DNA from 3 places in the Blautia sp. AF32-4BH genome. Region 1 is predicted to be linked to each of the others. Evidence: riboswitches for the same ligand, from Rfam matches in the RefSeq annotation. Region 1 holds a riboswitch; each other region holds the start of a gene.

Region 1 (3,278 bases):
ATTCACAGTCGGTATTTTCACGGAGTCTGACATGTCGAAAATAGTTCGACTGTGACTTGCCTCATGTCTGTGGAGGATACCGATTTCTCTCCGCCCGCCACTGCCGTTATGTTTCTTTTAACAATTCATCCCACCACTTTAGAAGCGGGGGACTTCTTGTCTACTGGTATTAAAACTGAATCACTTCCGGCTCATCCGTAAAGGAGCTGATCATTGCCGTTGCGTTCTGGAAATTTTAAACGTCTCAACCTCCACAACCCGCTCTTTCCCTCTCGTTCCCCAGATCATCAGATGGACCTTATATTCCACCGAATCCCGTGCATAAAAGAATGGCTCCTCGCGCAGCAATGATGCGCGTTTTCCTTCGGCTTCCAGTATCTTTTTCCGTTTCATTGCCTGCTCCTGGATTTTTCGGATCTGGGTTCCTTCTTCGCCGGTGAAGCGTCGTTTCGGATAATTCTGTGCTTCGCGGGCCAGTTTTTTTTCCAGTAAATCCACGACTTTCGCGTGGCGGCTCGTATGCAGCAGTTTTGCGATCTGTTTTGCGAGGAGTTTTCCCTGCCATTTTTCATAAAGTGCAAGATACCACAGCAGCACTTTATCGCCTGCCTCCGATGCCAGTTTTTTCATCTCCGTAATTGCCTCTTCCGTCGCTTCCCACCACGGGCATGACGGTACGAGATACTGATCCGGCACGGCCGGGTAGCAGCAGAAATTGAGCGGCGGGAAATTGGCCAGCGATGCCAGACGCATTTCTTCCTCGGTGCAGAACGCCTCGCCGAGGTATTCCAGCTTGTCCCGCAGGATCGCAATACGGAACTCAATCTGCCGCAGATACTCGTATCCGTCCACCCAGAAATGACCCGTTTTTCCGTAATCAAACAGATGCACTTCCAGTGAAAGGCGGCTGAAAAACAGCGTGCACACCGTCTCTCCCTGCCGCACGATCAGAACGTACTGCTCCCCGTCTTTTTCCAGTGCAGCATCTATTTCTCCCTCGTATTCCTTCTGATACGTTCCCGTCAGCTCCGCGTCATGAAAAACGAGAAAGCTCTCTGCCGCATCGTTCATCAGATAGACAAGCCAGATCTCCTTTTCTCCTCCACCGTACCGCTCACCCGGAAGCAGCAGCTCGAACTGCCCCTGCGAAAGAAGCACATCCAGCCTTTCCAGTTCCTCGGTCCATGTGATATTTTCTGCAATTTCCATTCCGTGATTCTCCCCTGTTTTCTTTTACTTCCTATGATACACCATAAAAAGGCTCCACTGCAATCCAAAGCAGTAGAGCCCCTTCTCCAAATTTTTCTGTTATTAATCCGTCCCGTTATCCGGCGCATGCCGTCCGCACTTTCTCGTCCAGCGTCGTCTGAATCTCTTTTAAATTCACCGGTTTCGGAATATGCCCGCGTCCGCGCACCGCTTGCGGTCCGTTGCAAAGGTATTTGCTGTCATCGCAAAAATCGGAACATCATTGTCCTCACGCACACTGTTTCGAATTTTTTTCGTCGCCTCGATGCCATCCATCACCGAAATGTTCCATATTTACGCAGCTGGCTGCCATTTTACAGGCCCTGTAGCTTTGCGTCACAGCCTTTCGACTGCTTTGCCGAGATTCTTTTTTTATTTTAATTCATTGCTGTAAGACTCTCTTCTCCTTTCCCATCGGAATATGATATAATGACCTCTGGATTTTGGCAGATTACTGTTTTTAACATTGGAGGTGTACGATGAAATACAGACTCATAACAGAAAACGATTTAGAATATGTTGTCGAAAAAAATAATGAATACTACAACAATGTCGAAGGCTGCTGGACCTATGAAAAAGCCTATAAGAGAATTTATCAGGTACTCACAATGGAAAATTCCTGAAGTAAACTGCGGAATCGCAAGTATGTGTTTCGTCTTGAAAAAGCAGCAAAAATATAGTATAATATTTTTGTTTCTGACCTGGCTGAAACATTTATAATTCTTGTTTCTGTAGCTCAGCAGGATAGAGCGTCCCCCTCCTAAGAGAAAGCCGAGGCATTCCCCAAAGGGAAAAAATGAAAAACAACTTTCAGTTCGAATCTATTCTGAAAAATGCCAAAGGTGACAACAAAGCATTCCCCAATTTGGGGAACGTTCTAATGTTACCAAAGTAAAAAAATCTGTAGATTGACAACTCGAAAAAGAGTTGATAATCTTATATATGGCCGAAGGGAAAAATCCCAGAAACCCAGTAAAATCAAGGGTTTGCGGCATGTGTCGTCATAGCTCAGCTGGATAGAGCACTCGCCTCCTAAGCGAGGGGTCGGAGGTTCAAATCCTCTTGGCGACGGGCTTCAAAGCGTTCGAAAATGTTAGCTGGATTAGCTGACAGCGAACGCTTTTCTTATTTTCTAATCACGTTCGTGGCATGAAATTCCATTCAAAATGATCCATTTCCAGCTAACACAATCCGATTTTTGTTAGCTGACAGCTAATCAAAATCACCGGTTTGCAAACATGGTTTTTCAAGAGTCCAGCTAACATTTGGGTTCCGCTCTGTTGTCACCCCTTATTTGGGGATGTAAATCAGAGAAAAGGCAGGAAAAGAAACAATCTCTCCGAAACCTGCAAACATAAATTAGCTGAAACAGTATTCAATTCTATTAGCTACAGCTAATAGTCAAACGGCAATGTCTGTTTGGAACTTTTCTTACAACAAAAGTTCCAGGCAGGCATTTTTTATTTCCTGAATCCTGGAGGAAAGGAGTCAAGATGACTGATGCAAACAGACAATCAGGAGAAAAAGAAGAAAGAATCATAGAAATTGAGATTGAACGTCTCCGCCCTTTTAAGGAGCATCCGTTTCAGGTGAAAGATGATAAGGAAATGTTTCTTCTGCAGGAAAGCATTGAGAAATATGGAATCTTAAATCCGCTGATCGTCAGACCGGTACCGGATGGCTACTATGAAATCATATCCGGTCACAGAAGAAAACATGCTGCAGAGAAACTTGGATACCGTAAAGTACCGGTGATCATCCGGGTATTAAGTGAAGATGATTCCATCTTAAGCATGGTGGATTCGAATCTTCATAGAGAACGGATCAGCTACAGTGAAAAGGCTTTTGCTTACAAATTAAAGAATGACGTATTGAAAAGAAAAAGTGGTCGAAAAAAGAGCCAAGTTGACCACAAAAAAACAAGAAAACGTTCGATAGATATTATCAGTGAGGATTGTGGTGATAGCCCAAAACAAGTGCAGCGTTATATTTCACTGACAAAGCTGATACCAGAAATGTTGCAGAAGCTG
Region 2 (3,278 bases), on a different contig from region 1:
AATGGTACCTCCCATTGCTTCAACCAGATTTCTGGTAATAGCCATTCCAAGACCGGTTCCCTGGATCTTATTCGTCACAGAACTTTCGGCACGGGTAAAAGCATCAAAGATTTTATCTTTGAAATCTGCTGACATTCCTATTCCATTATCCCTGACTAAGAAACGGTACTTTGCATGGACGGATGAATTTGTTTCACATTCTTCTACCAGAAACTGAATTTCTCCACCTTCCTGCGTGTACTTCACTGCATTAGAAAGCAGGTTGCTGAAAATCTGCATCAGGCGAAGCTGATCCCCGTTCACCCACTCATGTCGGATATTTTTCTTTGTTGTAAGAATCTGTTTCTTTTCATCTATCTGTGAATGAAATAGATTATTGATTTCCTGTATAAAATTCAGAATAGAGAAATCATCGTATTTAAAAACTGTTTTTCCTGCCTCAATTTTGCTCATATCCAGAATATCATTAATAATCCCTAACAGATGCTGGGATGAAATATCTATTTTATCTGCATACTCTATTACTTTATCTTTATTTCCTGCATCATGTCTTATTAATGACGTCATACCAATAACTGCATTCATAGGAGTACGTATATCATGTGACATATTAAACAGAAAATTAGATTTTTCAACACTGGCTGTTTTCGCCTGCTCCAATGCTTTCTGCAGTTTTTTATTTAATTCCACTACTGTGTTTTCCGATTCCTGTGTCCTGTGCAGTAACATAATCATAAAAACAAATCCAGTTAAAAGCAAAACAATCAGTAAACCGCAGCCCCATAGTCTATATAACTTTTCATTGCTATTCCATCCGTTTTCAGGCATCACTTCCAGAATCCATTGACTGTCACCTAATTCGAAAGTATATGTGACAGGATCAATCATTTCCACAACTGAGCCATACACTTCTTCGTATGTTTCATCCCACGGTGCAATACTTTTAGACAACTTATATTCATAGCTAAAATCGGTAAGTGACTTTATAGAATCAGCGAATATATCCGGTACACGAATAATTACAATTGTAAATCCCCAAAATGTCCTTTCGCCATTTTTCTGCTCCACATACACCGGATTTCTTACAGCAATCCCGTTCCACCCTGTTTCAAAGAAAATGGTCCCTGCATGGTTATCACATCATTGTCTCTGGCATAACAAGATATCTTTCCTCGTTCTTTATCATAAATAAGATCTATCTTTCCAGCCTCATTTCCGTCTTCCGGATAAATCTCAGTCACTACGCCGTCTGGTGCGATCTGAATACTCTGGATATAATCTGCCATCATATTCTCTGCAACTTTCGAGAACATGGAAATTTTTCCGTTTTCACTAATAACAATCTGTTCAAAAGTATTTGTAATATCAATTCCCCTCACGATATCAGCCTTCATATGATCTGCATACGTTACTGCGTTTAATTCAGCTCTTGACCTTATCAAATCCCTTTGACTGCTATCCGCACGAATGTCTATATTCACCAGAACAACCAAACCGATCATCAATACAAATACCGGAATCCATAACTCTTTTTTTATCCTAAATGTATTTTTTTGTTCCTGTGCTGACTTAATTTTCTTCCACATAACCGATTTCCTTTACACCTGCGTTTTTATCTACTTCATTTTTATATTTTAGCATCCACCAATTATTGCCTGTTTTAGTTTCTTTTTAATCTCCAAAAATGAAAAAAGCATTGTCATTGCAGACAATGCATCTTTAACGTGGCAACTGGCTACCATTTTACAGGCCCTATAGCTTTGCGTCGCAGACTTTCATCTGTTTTGCCGTTTTTCTTATTATAGCTTTTAAACATATGAAAAAAAACTGGTTTTATTATACTCTAATGCTCGACTATGTACAAGAAAAACATTACCGTTTTAACGCCTAAAAACAAAAGAAGAACAGCCGATACATATACTCGAACTGTTCTCCTACTTCCGAAGTCCACGCAGCATTGACATTACTGTTTCCTGCTCATTTGTACTCAGATTGTTCCATATCCTTAAAACTTCTTTCTGTTTTTCTGTCAGATTCTCTGAATTACCTTCCTGAAAAAACTGTGATAATGTCACGCCCAAAGCTGCACATATTTTTTCAAGTGTAATCAGCGACGGCAGGTTTTCCTGCGCCATGATTCTTCCCAGTGATGACTGGGAAATTCCCGACAGCTGCGATAATCTATATTTACTGATATCACGCTTTTCACACAAAAATGTTATTTTATCCGCAATATACTTCTCTATCTGCAAGTAACTATACCTCATTTCCGCTATTACATGTTCTTATTGTACCTGTAATAATGAAAAAATATTAGTAATCAACTTTGCAAGTATTCATTCCCATTATAGGAAGTATACGGATAAAAAAATATAAAGATACTTTCGTTTCCGCAAAAGTCATTTTCGCTTATATCGTTTTTATAATAGCACAGACAGTTATGTTTGTCACATAAAAGTTTGAAACCTCAAACAAAAAAATAAGCCTGCCATCATCCGCAGATTTCTCCACAGACAACAGCAGGCTTCCTACTATCTCATCAACTCATTCACTTTTCTCTGCACTGCCCCATAATCATATCCCGCAGCCTGCAGTCTCTTCTTTCTGTCCCCGCCGTTCCCCACTTTCCGGCAATGACTTCCTTTGCTACAGTTTCCACACTCTTTTTGTTGCTACTTTTCACCAGCTCATTCACCTTCGCCTGCACTGCCGGATAATCATACCCTGCAGCCTGCAGTCTCTTCTTTCTGTCCTCGCCGTTCCCCCACTTTCCGGCAATCACTTCCTTCGCCACAGCTTCCACACTTTTCTTTCCTGTACCAGGATTCCCGCCGGTTCCTTTCACAGCCTTCTCATACTGCGGAGCCGCATATCCGCGGATATATCCCCATCCCAGGGGGATCACCCTTCTGTCAACCTTTTCACCCCGGTTACCTTCAATAGCAGTAATCATTCCCACCGGAAACCTCCTCCACAAAACCGATATGGTCACTGTACCCGTCATTCGGCTGTGTGGCCTTGTCCCAGTTATACACAATCACATAACCCGGCTCCGGCGTGATGGTTCCGTCTTCGATCCAGATCCCCACCTCCCTGAAGATCTTCACGTATTCCTCCACGCCGCACTCCCTGCCGATCAACTCACTGCATCCTGCCCTGATCCCTGCAGCAGACACACAGGTATCACACCATTCATCCGAATGCTGCACAACATCTCCCTGGTCTCCTTTAACCCAAACTGCAGAAGCGGGTTCACACCCAGGTTCATGGTCAGCCCA
Region 3 (3,278 bases), on a different contig from region 1:
CACGGAACGTGTTCCATGGCATCAATGGGAGAAGGAATTGACAGTACTGATATTAACCTTCCAAAATGTCAGGATGCATTTATTCGCAAGGCTGCGCAGCTTGGAAAACCATTGGTTGGCGTTCACTTTGATGGAAGACCGATTTCCAGTGATGCTGCAGAGGAATATTTAGATGCTATTCTGGAAGCATGGAGTCCATCGGAAACAGGAGCAGAAGCAGTAGTTGATATTTTAACCGGAATATATAATCCGGGAGGAAAACTTCCGGTTACCGTTGCTTATGGAGTGGGACAGCTTCCGGTTTATTACAATCATCCATATGGTTCCTCCTGGGATCAGAGCGGCAGTATCGGTTTTGCCAATTATGTGAATATGCCGCACAGACCGAGATATTATTTTGGATACGGACTGTCGTATACAACATTTACATATTCGGATTTACATATCTCGATGGGAAATGAAAAGGCAGCAGATACGGTTCAGATCTCCTGCGCTGTTGAGAACACGGGAAGCTGTGAAGGAGATGAGGTCGTCCAGCTTTATTTACGAGATGAATATGCCAGCCTGACAAGACCAGTAAAAGAACTGGCAGGTTTTAAGCGCATTCACCTGCGAAAGGGCGAAAAGAAAACGGTATGCTTTGAGGTGAAAACGGATCAAATGGCTTTTCTGGACATTGATATGCACTGGAAAGTGGAAAAAGGACGATATGCAGTAGAGGTCGGAAGTTCTTCAGAAGATATTCGTTTAAGAGGAAGCTACTGTGTGAAAGAAAATAAATGGGTTGCGGGAAGAAACAGAGCGTTTTGGGCAAGTGCCGCAGCGAAATAAAAAGAACAGAACCGGATGCCATTTTATACAAAGCGGCATTCGGTTCTATTCTTGCGGTATTCCCGTGGGGAGCAGTTCATTTTTTCACGGAAACATTTTCCGAAATAGGACTGCTGGCTGAAGCCGGTCTGCAGGGCGATCTGTCCGATGGGAAGTGTGGTTTCTGTTATCTCCGTGATTTGTTTTCTATGTTTTGGCAATATCTTAATAATTTCTGCAGATATTTTCATATTATTTTTTCGATATAATAAGTATATTTGTTGTAAAAAGGATTGTAAAGGTAGTCCAAATGGACAATAATAGTTTATCACATACAACGTGGAATTGTAAGTACCATATGAACCAGAGCAGGAAAACCTGCCGTCGCTGATCACACTTGAAAAAATATGTGTAGCTTTGGGCGTGACATTATCGCAGTTTTTTCGGGAAGATAATTCAGAGAATCTGACAGAAAAACAGAAAGAAGTTCTAGGGATATGGAATGATCTGAGTACAAATGAGCAGGAAACAGTAATGTCAATGCTGCGTGGACTTCGGAAGTAAGAGAACAGTTCGAGTATATGTATCGGCTGTTCTTTTTTTGTTTTTGAACGTTAAAATGTTAATTTTTTTCTTGTGTATAGTAGAACACTAAAGTATAATAAAATCAGTTTTTTACATAAGATTAAAGCTATAATAAGGAAATTGGCAAACCAGATGAAAGTCTGGGACGCAAAGCTACAGGGCCTGTAAAATGGCAGCCAGTTGCATAAAATGAGATGCACTGTCTGTCTGACGGTGCTTTTTTACGGTGTTATTTCATAGACGTAACAATAATGATTTTATCAGGAAAGAATGAGGAAAATAAAAGTATGAAAAAGGCAAAACGTTGTCTGATAGCAGTGGTGTCAGGTGTACTTGTAGCATCTGCTGTCTTGTCTGGATGTGGACAGTCAAAGAAAGAAGTATCTATAAATGATGATCATCTTACCGTTTATCTGTGGGAAAATCGTTTGATGAAAAATATTGCACCCTATATCCATGAACAGTTTCCAGATCAGGATATTGAATTTATTATAGGTAACAATGATACCGATTTATACAGTTATTTTAAAGAACATGATGAATTACCGGATATTATAACAGTACGTCGATTTTCTGGAACAGATGCACAGGACTTACAGCCTTATCTTATGGATTTTGCTTCTTATGATGTTGTTTCCAAGTATTATTCTTATGCGGTGCAATATTATAAGAATGCGGAGGATGAAATCCAGTGGCTGCCAATCTGTGGTATTCCGCAGACGATCATTGCCAACAAAACACTGTTTGATCAGTATGGCGTAAAGATTCCAGAAAATTATGAGGAATATGTACAGGCCTGTCAGCAGTTTTATGATAATGGCATAAAACCGTATTCCATGGATCTTGGGGAAGACTGGTCTAATAATGAAATCATCCAGGCGGCGGCAATCGGTGAGTTTACAAGCCTGGATGGTATTGAATGGCGAAACGGTGCAGAGACTGCAGCGGATGAAGTAAAGTTTGATGATGTATTATGGAAACGTATTTTTTCAGAAACCAGTCAGTTTCTTAAGGACTCGCATTTTGGTAAAGAAGATATCAATATTGATATCAATACAGGAACCCAGATGTTTGTCGAAGGAAAATCAGCAATGTTTCATGGACATCCGACGGTTATGCAGCAGCTGCAGAAACAGATGGATGCGGAGCTGATCCGTATTCCTTACTTTTCACAGACATCGGATGAATCCTATGTGTACATGACTCCGTCCTTAAACATTGCATTTAACAAAAACCTGGAAAAAGACCGGGAGAAACTGGATACTGCGCTGGATGTGCTGGATTGTATGATTTCAGAAGAGGGGCAAAAGCTGATTGCGGATGGAAGCGGTGTTATTTCATTGAATACAGATGTTCCAACCATGATGCAGGATGTGCCTGGACTGGAAGAGGAAATTAATCATAATGCTGTTTATATCCGATATTCCGCCCAAAAATCATTTGATGCAAGTCTTGAGGCTGTTCACGGATTACTGTCAGGGGAAATGGATGAAATACAGGCTTATGATACTTTTCGCAGTGTAATGAATCGTAAAGATCCAGAAGAAAAAGCAACGGTGAATTTTGAAAATGAATATTCCATTTCACTGAACGATAGAAATGGCCGTGATGCAGCATCTTCCATTTTAACTACGATCAGAGAAGAAAATGATGCACAGCTGGCTCTGGCACCATATTATTATTTCACTTCTTCTATGTACAAAGGAGAATGCACCAGCAGCCGGGTTGGCATGATGACAGCGAAGAGTTCAGATACACCATTATATGTTGCAAAAATCAATGGTAAACAGGTTTATGAACTCGTGGAAAATTATCTTGCTGATGCTGATGAGAATTTTTACGTAACCAATAAATACGAATTACCAATTGCATCCGGTATGAAA

The links. A riboswitch is a leader RNA that binds a small molecule or an ion and turns the genes downstream of it on or off. The one in region 1 is predicted to bind cyclic di-GMP.
Region 2: it holds a riboswitch for cyclic di-GMP, as region 1 does, so the genes downstream of both, DWZ44_RS04775 (hypothetical protein) here and DWZ44_RS14295 (response regulator) in region 1, are expected to answer to the same signal.
Region 3: it holds a riboswitch for cyclic di-GMP, as region 1 does, so the genes downstream of both, DWZ44_RS16125 (ABC transporter substrate-binding protein) here and DWZ44_RS14295 (response regulator) in region 1, are expected to answer to the same signal.

The regions. Positions count from the first base shown of each region.
Region 1 covers NZ_QTVL01000013.1:70,067-73,344, forward strand. The annotation lists gene DWZ44_RS14290 (DUF3878 family protein) at 211-1,209, opposite strand; gene DWZ44_RS14295 (response regulator) at 1,384-1,524, opposite strand; cyclic di-GMP riboswitch class I at 1,543-1,618, opposite strand; gene DWZ44_RS18255 (hypothetical protein) at 1,728-1,871, shown strand; tRNA gene DWZ44_RS14300 (tRNA-Arg) at 2,246-2,319, shown strand; gene DWZ44_RS14310 (ParB/RepB/Spo0J family partition protein) at 2,646-3,278, shown strand, end outside.
Region 2 covers NZ_QTVL01000003.1:1,751-5,028, reverse strand. The annotation lists partial or broken gene DWZ44_RS04780 (ATP-binding protein) at 1-687, opposite strand, end outside; gene DWZ44_RS04775 (hypothetical protein) at 1,083-1,586, opposite strand; cyclic di-GMP riboswitch class I at 1,724-1,799, opposite strand; gene DWZ44_RS04770 (helix-turn-helix domain-containing protein) at 1,935-2,252, opposite strand; gene DWZ44_RS19465 (hypothetical protein) at 2,532-2,624, opposite strand; partial or broken gene DWZ44_RS19460 (glucosaminidase domain-containing protein) at 2,738-2,953, opposite strand; gene DWZ44_RS18390 (CHAP domain-containing protein) at 2,937-3,107, opposite strand; partial or broken gene DWZ44_RS04760 (hypothetical protein) at 3,206-3,278, opposite strand, start outside.
Region 3 covers NZ_QTVL01000019.1:4,110-7,387, forward strand. The annotation lists gene DWZ44_RS16110 (glycoside hydrolase family 3 N-terminal domain-containing protein) at 1-831, shown strand, start outside; gene DWZ44_RS19580 (helix-turn-helix domain-containing protein) at 855-1,061, opposite strand; cyclic di-GMP riboswitch class I at 1,508-1,583, shown strand; gene DWZ44_RS16125 (ABC transporter substrate-binding protein) at 1,683-3,278, shown strand, end outside.